2 regions of the Kitasatospora sp. NPDC057904 genome follow, and region 2 is predicted to be linked to the other one. Evidence: riboswitches for the same ligand, from Rfam matches in the RefSeq annotation. Region 2 holds a riboswitch; the other holds the start of a gene.
The links. Region 2 has a riboswitch for guanidine ahead of ACFVSN_RS09750 (MBL fold metallo-hydrolase). Riboswitches for the same ligand answer to the same signal wherever they lie in the genome.
Positions count from the first base shown of each region.

Region 1: it holds a riboswitch for guanidine, as region 2 does, so the genes downstream of both, ACFVSN_RS33285 (SMR family transporter) here and ACFVSN_RS09750 (MBL fold metallo-hydrolase) in region 2, are expected to answer to the same signal.

Region 1 is NZ_JBHVOL010000017.1:116,169-120,643, reverse strand. It holds gene ACFVSN_RS33300 (2Fe-2S iron-sulfur cluster-binding protein) at 1-88, shown strand, start outside; gene ACFVSN_RS33295 (xanthine dehydrogenase family protein molybdopterin-binding subunit) at 85-2,412, shown strand; tRNA gene ACFVSN_RS33290 (tRNA-Cys) at 2,476-2,547, opposite strand; guanidine-III (ykkC-III) riboswitch at 2,631-2,696, shown strand; gene ACFVSN_RS33285 (SMR family transporter) at 2,742-3,056, shown strand; gene ACFVSN_RS33280 (MFS transporter) at 3,163-4,475, shown strand, end outside.
Region 2 is NZ_JBHVOL010000003.1:209,662-214,136, reverse strand. It holds gene ACFVSN_RS09760 (alpha/beta hydrolase-fold protein) at 1-935, shown strand, start outside; gene ACFVSN_RS09755 (zinc-dependent metalloprotease) at 865-1,731, opposite strand; guanidine-III (ykkC-III) riboswitch at 1,858-1,927, shown strand; gene ACFVSN_RS09750 (MBL fold metallo-hydrolase) at 1,940-2,803, shown strand; gene ACFVSN_RS09745 (DHA2 family efflux MFS transporter permease subunit) at 2,885-4,270, opposite strand; gene ACFVSN_RS09740 (MbtH family protein) at 4,267-4,452, opposite strand; gene ACFVSN_RS09735 (amino acid adenylation domain-containing protein) at 4,445-4,475, opposite strand, start outside.

The DNA of each region.
Region 1 (4,475 bases), on a different contig from region 2:
GGCCGAGGGCGGCGCCCCGGCCGGCGTCCCGTACGGCGCCACCCCCGCCCACGGCATCCGGCTCCCCGAGGACGACCACGCATCATGACGTCGCCTACCGACATCGGCGCAGCAACCCAGCAGGACGGCGACGGGGCCGGCGCGCCGGAGCCGTTCGGGCTCGGCAGCTCGCCGCTGCGCAGCGACGCCCTGCCCAAGGCGCTCGGCATCTACCCGTACGCCGCCGACCTGTGGGCCGAGGGGCTGCTGTGGGGCGCGCTGCTGCGCTCGCCGCACCCGCACGCCCGGATCAAGGCCATCGACACCTCGGCCGCGCTCGCCCTGCCGGGCGTGCACGCCGTCGTCACCGCCGCCGACCTGCCGCCCGGCCCGGACGGCCTGCCCGACGGCGCCCCGGCCGGGCCGATCGTCGCCGACCGGCCGGTGCTGGCCTCGGGCGTGGTGCGCCACCACGGCGAGCCGGTGGCCGCGGTGGCCGCCGACCACCCCGACACCGCGCGGCTGGCGGTCGGTCTGATCGTCGTCGAGTACGAGCCGCTGGAGGCCGTCACCGACCCCGAGCAGGCCTTCACCGCCCCGCCGCTGCACCCGGACGGCAACCTGTTCCGCCACCTGCCGCTGCGCAGCGGGGACCCGGACGCGGTCGGCGAGATCGTCGTCGAGGGCCTGTACCAGGTCGGCCGGCAGGACCCGGCCCCGCTCGGCGCCGAGGCCGGCCTCGCCGTGCCGCGCCCGGACGGCGGCGTCGAACTGCACCTGTCCTCCACCGACCCGCACGGGGACCGCGACCGCACCGCCGCGTGCCTCGGCCTGGAGCCGGACCGGGTGCGACTGGTCGTCACCGGCGTGCCCGGAGCGACCTCGGACCGCGAGGACCTCTCCTTCCAGGTCACCCTCGCGCTGCTGGCGCTGCGCACCGGCCGGCCGGTGAAGATGACGCTCACCCGCGAGGAGTCCTTCCACACCCACACCTCGCGCCACCCCGCGCTCCTGCGCTACCGCCACCACGCGGACGCCGAGGGCCGGCTGGTGAAGGTCGAGGCGCAGATCCTGCTGGACGGCGGCGCCTACGCGGACGTCTCCGCCGAGGCGCTGGCCGCCGCGACGGCGTTCTCGGTCGGCCCGTACGTCTGCCCGAACGTCTTCGTGGACGCGTGGGCGGTGCGCACCAACAACCCGCCGGCCGGGCGGATGCGCGGCGAGGGCGCGCTGCAGTCCTGCTTCGCCTACGAGTCGCAGCTGGACCAGCTGGCCGCCCGGGTGGGCGTGGACTCGGTGGAGATCCGCCGCCGCAACGCGATGGCCACCGGCGACCCGATGCCCACCGGACAGGCCGTCACGTGCCCGGCGCCGGTGACCGCGCTGCTGGAGGCCGTCGCCGCCGAACCGCTGCCGGCACTGCCGGTGGACGACCCGGACGCCGAGTGGCTGCTGCCGGGCGGGCCCGGCGGCGCCGGCGACCCGGCCGCCGTGCGGCGCGGGATCGGCTACGCCGTCGGCATGGTGCACATGCTCGGCGCCGAGGGCGAGGACGAGGTGTCCACCGCCACCGTGCGGGTCAGCGGCGACCACGCGACCGTGATCTGCGCGGCCGTCGACTCCGGCCAGGGCTTCGCGACGCTGGCCCGGCAGATCGTGCAGACCGTGCTGGGGGTCGGCGAGGTCTACATCGCGCCGGCCGACAGCGACCAGTCGATCGCCGGGCCCTCCGCCCGCGGGCGGCACACCTGGGTGTCCGGCGGCGCGGTCGAGCGGGCCGCGCTGATGGTCCGCCACCAGCTGCTCCAGCCGATCGCCGCCAACTTCGGGATGTCGGTGGAGCTGCTCCAGATCGCCGACGGCAAGATCACCTCGTACGACGGGGTGCTCGGCATGCCGGTCGCCGAGGCGCTGGAGGGCAAGGAGCTGTGGGCCACCGCGCAGTGCCGCCCGCACCCGACCGAGCCGCTGGACGAGGCCGGGCAGGGCGACGCGTTCGTCTCCATCGCCTTCTGCGCGATGCGCGCGGTCGTGGACGTGGACATCGAGCTGGGCGCCGTCCGGGTGGTCGAGATGACCGTCGCGCAGGACGTCGGCCGGGCGCTCAACCCGCGGCAGATCGAGGACCGGATCGAGGCGGGCGTGGCCCAGGGCGTCGGCCTGGCGCTGCTGGAGGAGCTGCGCACCGAGGGCGGCGTGCTGCAGAACCCGTCGCTCACCGGCTACCGGCTGCCGACCGCGCTGGACACCCCCGAGGTGCGGATCGCGGCCCTGCTGGAGGAGCGGGACGTGGTCGCGACCTTCGGCGCCAAGGCCGTCAGTGCCGTGCCCGCGGTGGTCGCCCCGGCGGCCGTCGCCGCCGCCGTCCGGGCCGCGACCGGTCTGCCGGTGGGGCGCCTGCCGATCCGGCCGGAGGACGCCGTCGCGGTGTGAGAGAAATGCGGAACGAGGAATTGCCGGTCGACTTTCGCAGTCGACCGGCAATTCCTTTTACCGAGGCCGTGACGGGATTCGAACCCGTGTGTACCGCTTTGCAGACGGTTCCCTGAGCCTCTCGGGCACACGGCCAGTGAATTCAGGATGGCGGATTCCGTGAATGGGGTCAACGCTGTTTTGTAAATTCTGTATGGCAATGTGTGCTACCGTCGGGGACAAGTGGCGTTTTCCCGCCACTCCGGACGAGCGCGTCGTACCCGGTGACGACAAGACGGCGCAGTTCAGCGGCAATCCGGCCGCTGTGGACTGCGGAGGTTCGTACCGTCATGGCCTGGCTCGTTCTGATCGTCTCGGGTGTCCTGGAAACCGTCTGGGCGGTCGCCCTGGAGTCGTCCAAGGGCTTCACCCGCCTCGTCCCCGGCCTCGTCTTCGGCGTCGCCCTGCTGCTGAGCATGGGCGGACTGGCGTACGCGATGCGCACCATCCCGATCGGCACCGGCTACGCGGTGTGGGTCGGCATCGGCGCGGTCGGCACTGCGCTCTACGGCATGGCCGTCCTGGGCGACGCGGTGACCCTGGCCCGGATCGGCTGCCTGCTGCTGATCGTCTCCGGCGTGGTCGGCCTGAAGGTGCTCCACTGACCCGGTGCCGGGGCGTGTCCCGAGGCGTGTCCTAGGTCCTGCGGCGGAGTCGACCACCGACTCCGGTCAGGGGTCCAAACACCGGACGGCCCTTACGATATTACGTATGACCACTGCCTCCCCCACCTCGGTCGACTCCGCCCCGATACCCGTCGAGAACGACCCCGGCGGCGGGGTGCTCAGCGGCCGCTACCGCGCCCTCACGCTGGGGATCGTGTCGGTGGTCCTGCTGCTCGCCTTCGAGGCGACGGCGGTCAACACCGCGATGCCGGTGGCGGCCCGGCAGCTGGACGGCCTCGGTCTGTACGCCTTCGCCTTCTCCGGCTACTTCACCACCACGCTGTTCGCCCTGGTCGTCTCCGGCCAGTGGTGCGACCGGCGCGGCCCGCTGCAACCGCTGTTCACCGGCATCGCGGTGTTCGGCGCGGGCCTGGTGGTGGCCGGGACGGCGCCGGGGATGTGGCTGTTCGTGGCCGGGCGGGCGGTCCAGGGCCTGGGCGGCGGGCTGGTGATCGTCGCGCTGTACGTCGTGGTCGGCCGGGCCTACCCGGAACGGCTGCGGCCCTCCGTGTTCGCGGCCTTCTCCTCGGCCTGGGTGCTCCCCTCGATCGTCGGACCGGTCGTCTCCGGAGCCGTCACCCAGCACCTGGGGTGGCGCTGGGTGTTCCTGGCCGTGCCGGCGCTGATCCTGCTGCCGCTCGCGGTGATGGGTCCGGCGCTGGCCCGGTCGGAGCGCGAGCACCCCGTGCCGAAGGGCGCGGAGTTCGACCGCCGCCGCACCGTGCTGGCCGCGAGGGCGGCGCTCGGCGCCGGCCTGCTGCAGTACGCGGGCCAGCGGCTGGACCCGATCGGGCTGCTCCCGGCGGCGGCCGGTGCGGCGCTGCTGCTGCCGGCGGTGCTCGGGCTGCTGCCCGAGGGCACGCTGCGGGCCGGGCGCGGTCTGCCGACGGTGATCCTGCTGCGCGGCGTGGCCGCCGGGGCGTTCTTCGCGGCGGAGGCGTTCATCCCGCTGATGATGGTCACCCAGCGCGGCCTGTCGCCGACGCTGGCCGGGCTCACGCTGACCAGCGGCGGGCTGTCCTGGGCGCTGGGCTCGTGGCTGCAGGGCCGTCCGGGCGCCGAGCGCCACCGCGAGGCGATGATCCGGGGCGGGTTCGTGCTGACCGCGGTGGCGATCGCGGGGGCGGCGCTGGTGCTGGTCCCGGCCGTGCCGGTCTGGGCGGCGGCGGTGGCCTGGGGCGTCGGCGGCATCGGGATGGGGCTGACGGTCGCGAGCGTCAGCGTGCTGATGATGAAGCTGTCCGCGCCGCAGGACGCCGGGGCCAACTCGGCCTCGCTGCAGATGAGCGACGCGCTCGGCAACGTCCTGCTGGTGGGCCTCGCCGGGGTGCTCTTCTCGGCGCTGGGCGGCGGTTCGGT
Region 2 (4,475 bases):
CGCGCGCCGACTGGATGCGCGTCCTCGACGACGCCCGGCCCGACCCGCACGGCGGCCCCCTGCTCCCCGCCCGGGACGGCCGGCGGCCCGCCACCGTCCTCAGCCTCCCCGAGGCGCCCGCCCAGCCGTACGCGGCCCGGCGCGACGGCGTGCCGCGCGGGCGGACGACGGCCCGTGCGCTCGACGGGCGCCGGGTGGACGTCCACCTCCCGGCCGGCTGGAGCGCCGACGGGCCCGCCGCGCCGTACGCGGTGGCGGTGCTGCTCGACGGCGAGATGTGGGGCGAGGTGCTGTCCGTCGGCGACACCCTCGACAACCTGGCGGCCGACGGCGCCCTCCCCCCGACGGTCGCGCTGCTCGTGCACACCATGGGCCCCGAGCGCGCGGCCGACCTCAGCTGCAACCCGGCCTTCGTCGACTTCCTCGCCGACCGGCTCCTCCCCTGGGCCGCCCGCGAGTTCGGCGCCACCACGGACCCGGCGGCCACCGTCGTCGCCGGCCAGAGCGCGGGCGGCCTCACCGCCGCCTTCGCCGCCTACCGGCGCCCGGAGCGCTTCGGCAACGCGCTCGCCCAGTCCGGCTCGTTCTGGTGGCCGGACGAGACCGAGTTCGACGCCGGCAGCGAGTGGCTCACCCGCCGCTTCGCCACCGAGGAGCGCCGCGCGGCGCGCTTCTACGTCGAGGTGGGGCTCCAGGAGTGGCTGCTCCTCGCCCAGAGCCGCCACCTGCGCGACGTCCTCACGGCGCGCGGCTACGACCTCGAATACCGGGAGTTCAACGGCGGGCACGACTACGCCTGTTGGCGCGGCGGCCTCGCCGACGGGCTCGCGCACCTGCTGCGCGACCGCCGCCGACCCGGGCCCCTCACCCCTCCGGGGGACCGCCCTCCGCGGGCCCCAGCCCCGTGCGGGCCAGCCAGCGGGCGGGGGAGGTGAGCTCGCGGCGGGTCGGCACCAGGGAGCGGTCCGTCCAGATCCGGTTCACCGTCTCCGTCCCGCCCGCCTCGACCAGCGTGCGCACGAACCGCACCGCCTTCTCGTGGGTGTCCGACTCGGCGCGCACGCCCGGCAGGCGGGACAGCAGCCGGGCGGCCCGGGCCGTCTTCCGCTCCCCCGCCTGGTCCCGGGCCAGCAGCCGGCGCGTCGCCCAGCGCGCGTGCCCCTCCCACAGCGCGCCGAGGACCGGGTCGTCCTCCCGCGTGCCGCCGGAGGTCCGGTGGAGCAGCAGCGCCTCGACCGCGTCCGCCCCCGGCCGGGGGCCGCCCGCGCGGATCTGGGCCTGGTGGGTCAGCAGGTGCGCCAGCACCGCGCGCAGCGGGGCCCGCTGCGGCGCGCCCGCCAGCAGCGCCGGAGCCAGCAGGAGGACCCACCGGCCCTCCTCGTCCTGCACCACCCGGCCGGACGGCACGCAGCTGATCCTGCGGTCGGAGTCCGCCGACGCCGGTCCCTTGCGCAGCGCCGCCTCGGCCTTCTCGCGCTTCGCCGGGTCCGCGACGGCCGCCAGCGCCTCGCCCGCGAGGACGGTCTCGCAGACCCGGCGCACGTAGGCCTCGCGGCGCTGCGCGAACGCGTCCGGGTCCACCAGCGCGAGGCGCACCCCGGGGCCGAGGTCGAGGCCCGTGGTCTCCTCGACGGGACCGGCCAGTTCCCCGGTCAGGGCGCGGGCCGCCTCCGCCAGGGCGTCCCACGCACCGCCCGCCTGCTGTTCGACGACGATCTCGATCTCGATCACGAAGCGGAACTGTACGTCGCCTGGAAAACTCTTCCCACTCGGTGCGCCGGACCGGCCGGAAACCGGCGTCCGGGAAGCGGTCCCCGGAGCGTCATGAGGGCGGCCCGGCACCGTGCTAGCGTCCCGGTGGCGGCGCACCGGCGCGCCCGCCCCGGACGAGACGTGCGCCGTACCCGGCCCGACAAGACGACGCACCGGAGGAGGCGTCATGCCCGACTTCACCCGGGCCGTCCCGGTGCCGCGGCCGCTGGACGTGCGGTGGATCCACGGCTCGCCGTCGGCCAAGCACGACACCGGGCCGGAGATCCAGGTCCACGCGTACGACGAGCACACGGTCGTACTGCGGCAGAACAAGGCCGTCCACTACGAGGCGCCGTTCCTGTACCTCCTGTTCGGGGCCGAGCGGGCGGTGCTGCTCGACACCGGGGCGACCGCCGACGCCGCGCACTTCCCGCTGCGCGCGGTGGTCGACGAACAGATCGAGGCGTGGCTCGCCCGCCACCCGCAGGACGGGTACGGACTGCTCGTGCTGCACACCCACCCGCACGGCGACCACGTCGCGGGCGACGGCCAGTTCGCCGACCGCCCCGACACGACCGTGGTCGCCGCCGACCCGGCCGTCGCATGGCCCTTCTTCGGCTTCGACACCGACCCGGACGCCGTGGCCCTCGTCGACCTGGGCGGCGGCCGGGTGCTGGAGTGCCTCGCCACCCCGGGCCACCACCCGGCGGCGGTCACGTACTACGACCCCTGGACGGGCGTCCTCCTCACCGGCGACACCGTCTACCCCGGGCGGCTCTACATCGACGACTGGCCCGCGTTCACGCGCAGCATCGACCGCCTGATCGCCCTCGCCGACCGCCGCCCGGTCACCCACGTGCTCGGCTGCCACATCGAGATGACCACCACCCCGGGCGTGGACTACCCGATCCGCACCACCTACCAGCCCGACGAACCCCCGCTCCAGCTCACGGTCGAGGACCTCCACGACATCCGCACAGCCCTCACATCGTCGGGCGGCACCCCGACCCGCCACGCCCTCCCGAACCTGATCCTCTGGCCGAGCGAGTAGTCAGTCCCGGTAGGGGACCAGCCCGGACAGGTCCAGCTCGAAGCCGAACGGTTCGGGGACGCGGATCGACTCTCCGCGTGATCAGTCTTCCGGTGGCGGGGGCGCGAGGGCCTTCGGGAGGCGGGTGGCGGGGAGGACAGCGGCGGCGATCGGGAGGGCGGTGGCGAGGAGGGCGATGCGGTAGGGGGTGGGGTTGTCGCCGTCGGCCAGGAGGGCGACGAGGGCGGCGGTCGTCGCGATGCCCAGGGCTCCGCCGAGGGTGCGGACGATCGTGAACAGGGCCATCGCCCGGCCCGTCGCGGGCGGCGGGACGTCGGCGAAGCCGGCGATCTGCAGGGTGAGCACGGCGGTGCCCAGGACCAGGCCCACGGCGAACATCAACGCCCTTACCGCCCACGGGTCTTCGGTGAACGCCAGCGCGGCCAGGACCGCCGCCGCCAGCAGCAGGGCGGGCACGGCCAGGCGGCGCGGGCCGAGGCGGGGCAGGAGGCGGTCCACCGCCTGGGAGGCGGCCATCAGGCCCACCGCCTCGGGGAAGACGCTCAGGCCCGCGTCCAGCGCCGAGGCGCCGAGGGCCACTTGGTAGAGCAGCGGGAGGACGAACAGCGCGCCCATCAGCCCGGCCGACGTCAGCAGCGCGAGCCGGGCGGCGGCGCCGAAGGTGCGGTCGGCGAGCAGCCGCAGGTCCACCAGTGGTTCGGCGGACCGGAGTTGGTGACGCACGGCGGCCACGAGGAGCGCCGTCCCGGTCACCCCGCTCACCAGCACCTCCGGCGACGACCAGCCCTGCGCCGGGCCGAAGCCGAGCGCGTACGTGAGCAGGCCGAGGCCCGGGGTGGCGAGCAGGAAGCCGGTGGTGTCGAAGCGTCCGGCCGGTGGCTCCTCCCCCGCCCGCAGGCCGACGAGTCCGACGGCCACGGTGGCCGCGCCGATCGGCACGTTCACGAGGAACAGCCAGTGCCAGGAGAGGTGTTCGGTGAGGAACCCGCCGAGCGGCGGGCCGAGGGCGGGCATCAGTGCCGTCGGCACGATCAGCACCTTGCCGAGGCCCGCCCGCTCGTGCGGGGCGAAGGCCCGGAACAGCAGCGTCATCCCGACCGGCGTCAGCAGGCCGCCCGCGACGCCCTGGACGGCCCGGGCGGCGGCCAGTGCGCCCAGCCCGGACGCGGCGGCGCACAGCGCGGAGGCGAGCGTGAACGCGGCCAGCGCCCCGAGGAACACCCGCTTCACCCCGTACCGGTCGCCGAGCCAGCCGGCCACGGGCAGGCCGGCGGCGAGGCCGACGAGGAACGCGGTCTCGACCGCGTTGGCCGCCTCGACCGGCCGGCCGAAGTCCCCCGCGATCGTGTACAGCGCGGGGTTGACGATCGTCGAGTCCAGGCCGCTCATGCACATCGCGGCCGTGTAGGCGACGACCACCGCGGCCCGGCCGGCCGGGAGGGGCCGGGCCTCGGCGGGTGCGGTCACAGGTCGGTCCAGTGCGCGGAGATCCAGTCCAGGGCGGCGGTGCGGGCGCACGGGCCGTGGGCGACGTCCCAGCCGGCCGGGACGGCGGCGAAGGCGGGCCAGAGGGAGTGCTGGCCCTGGCCGTTGACAAGGGCGAGGAAGTCGCCGTCGGCGTCGAAGGGGTTGGCGGGTGCGTCACTCATGGGTGGCGTTCTCCAGGTGGTCG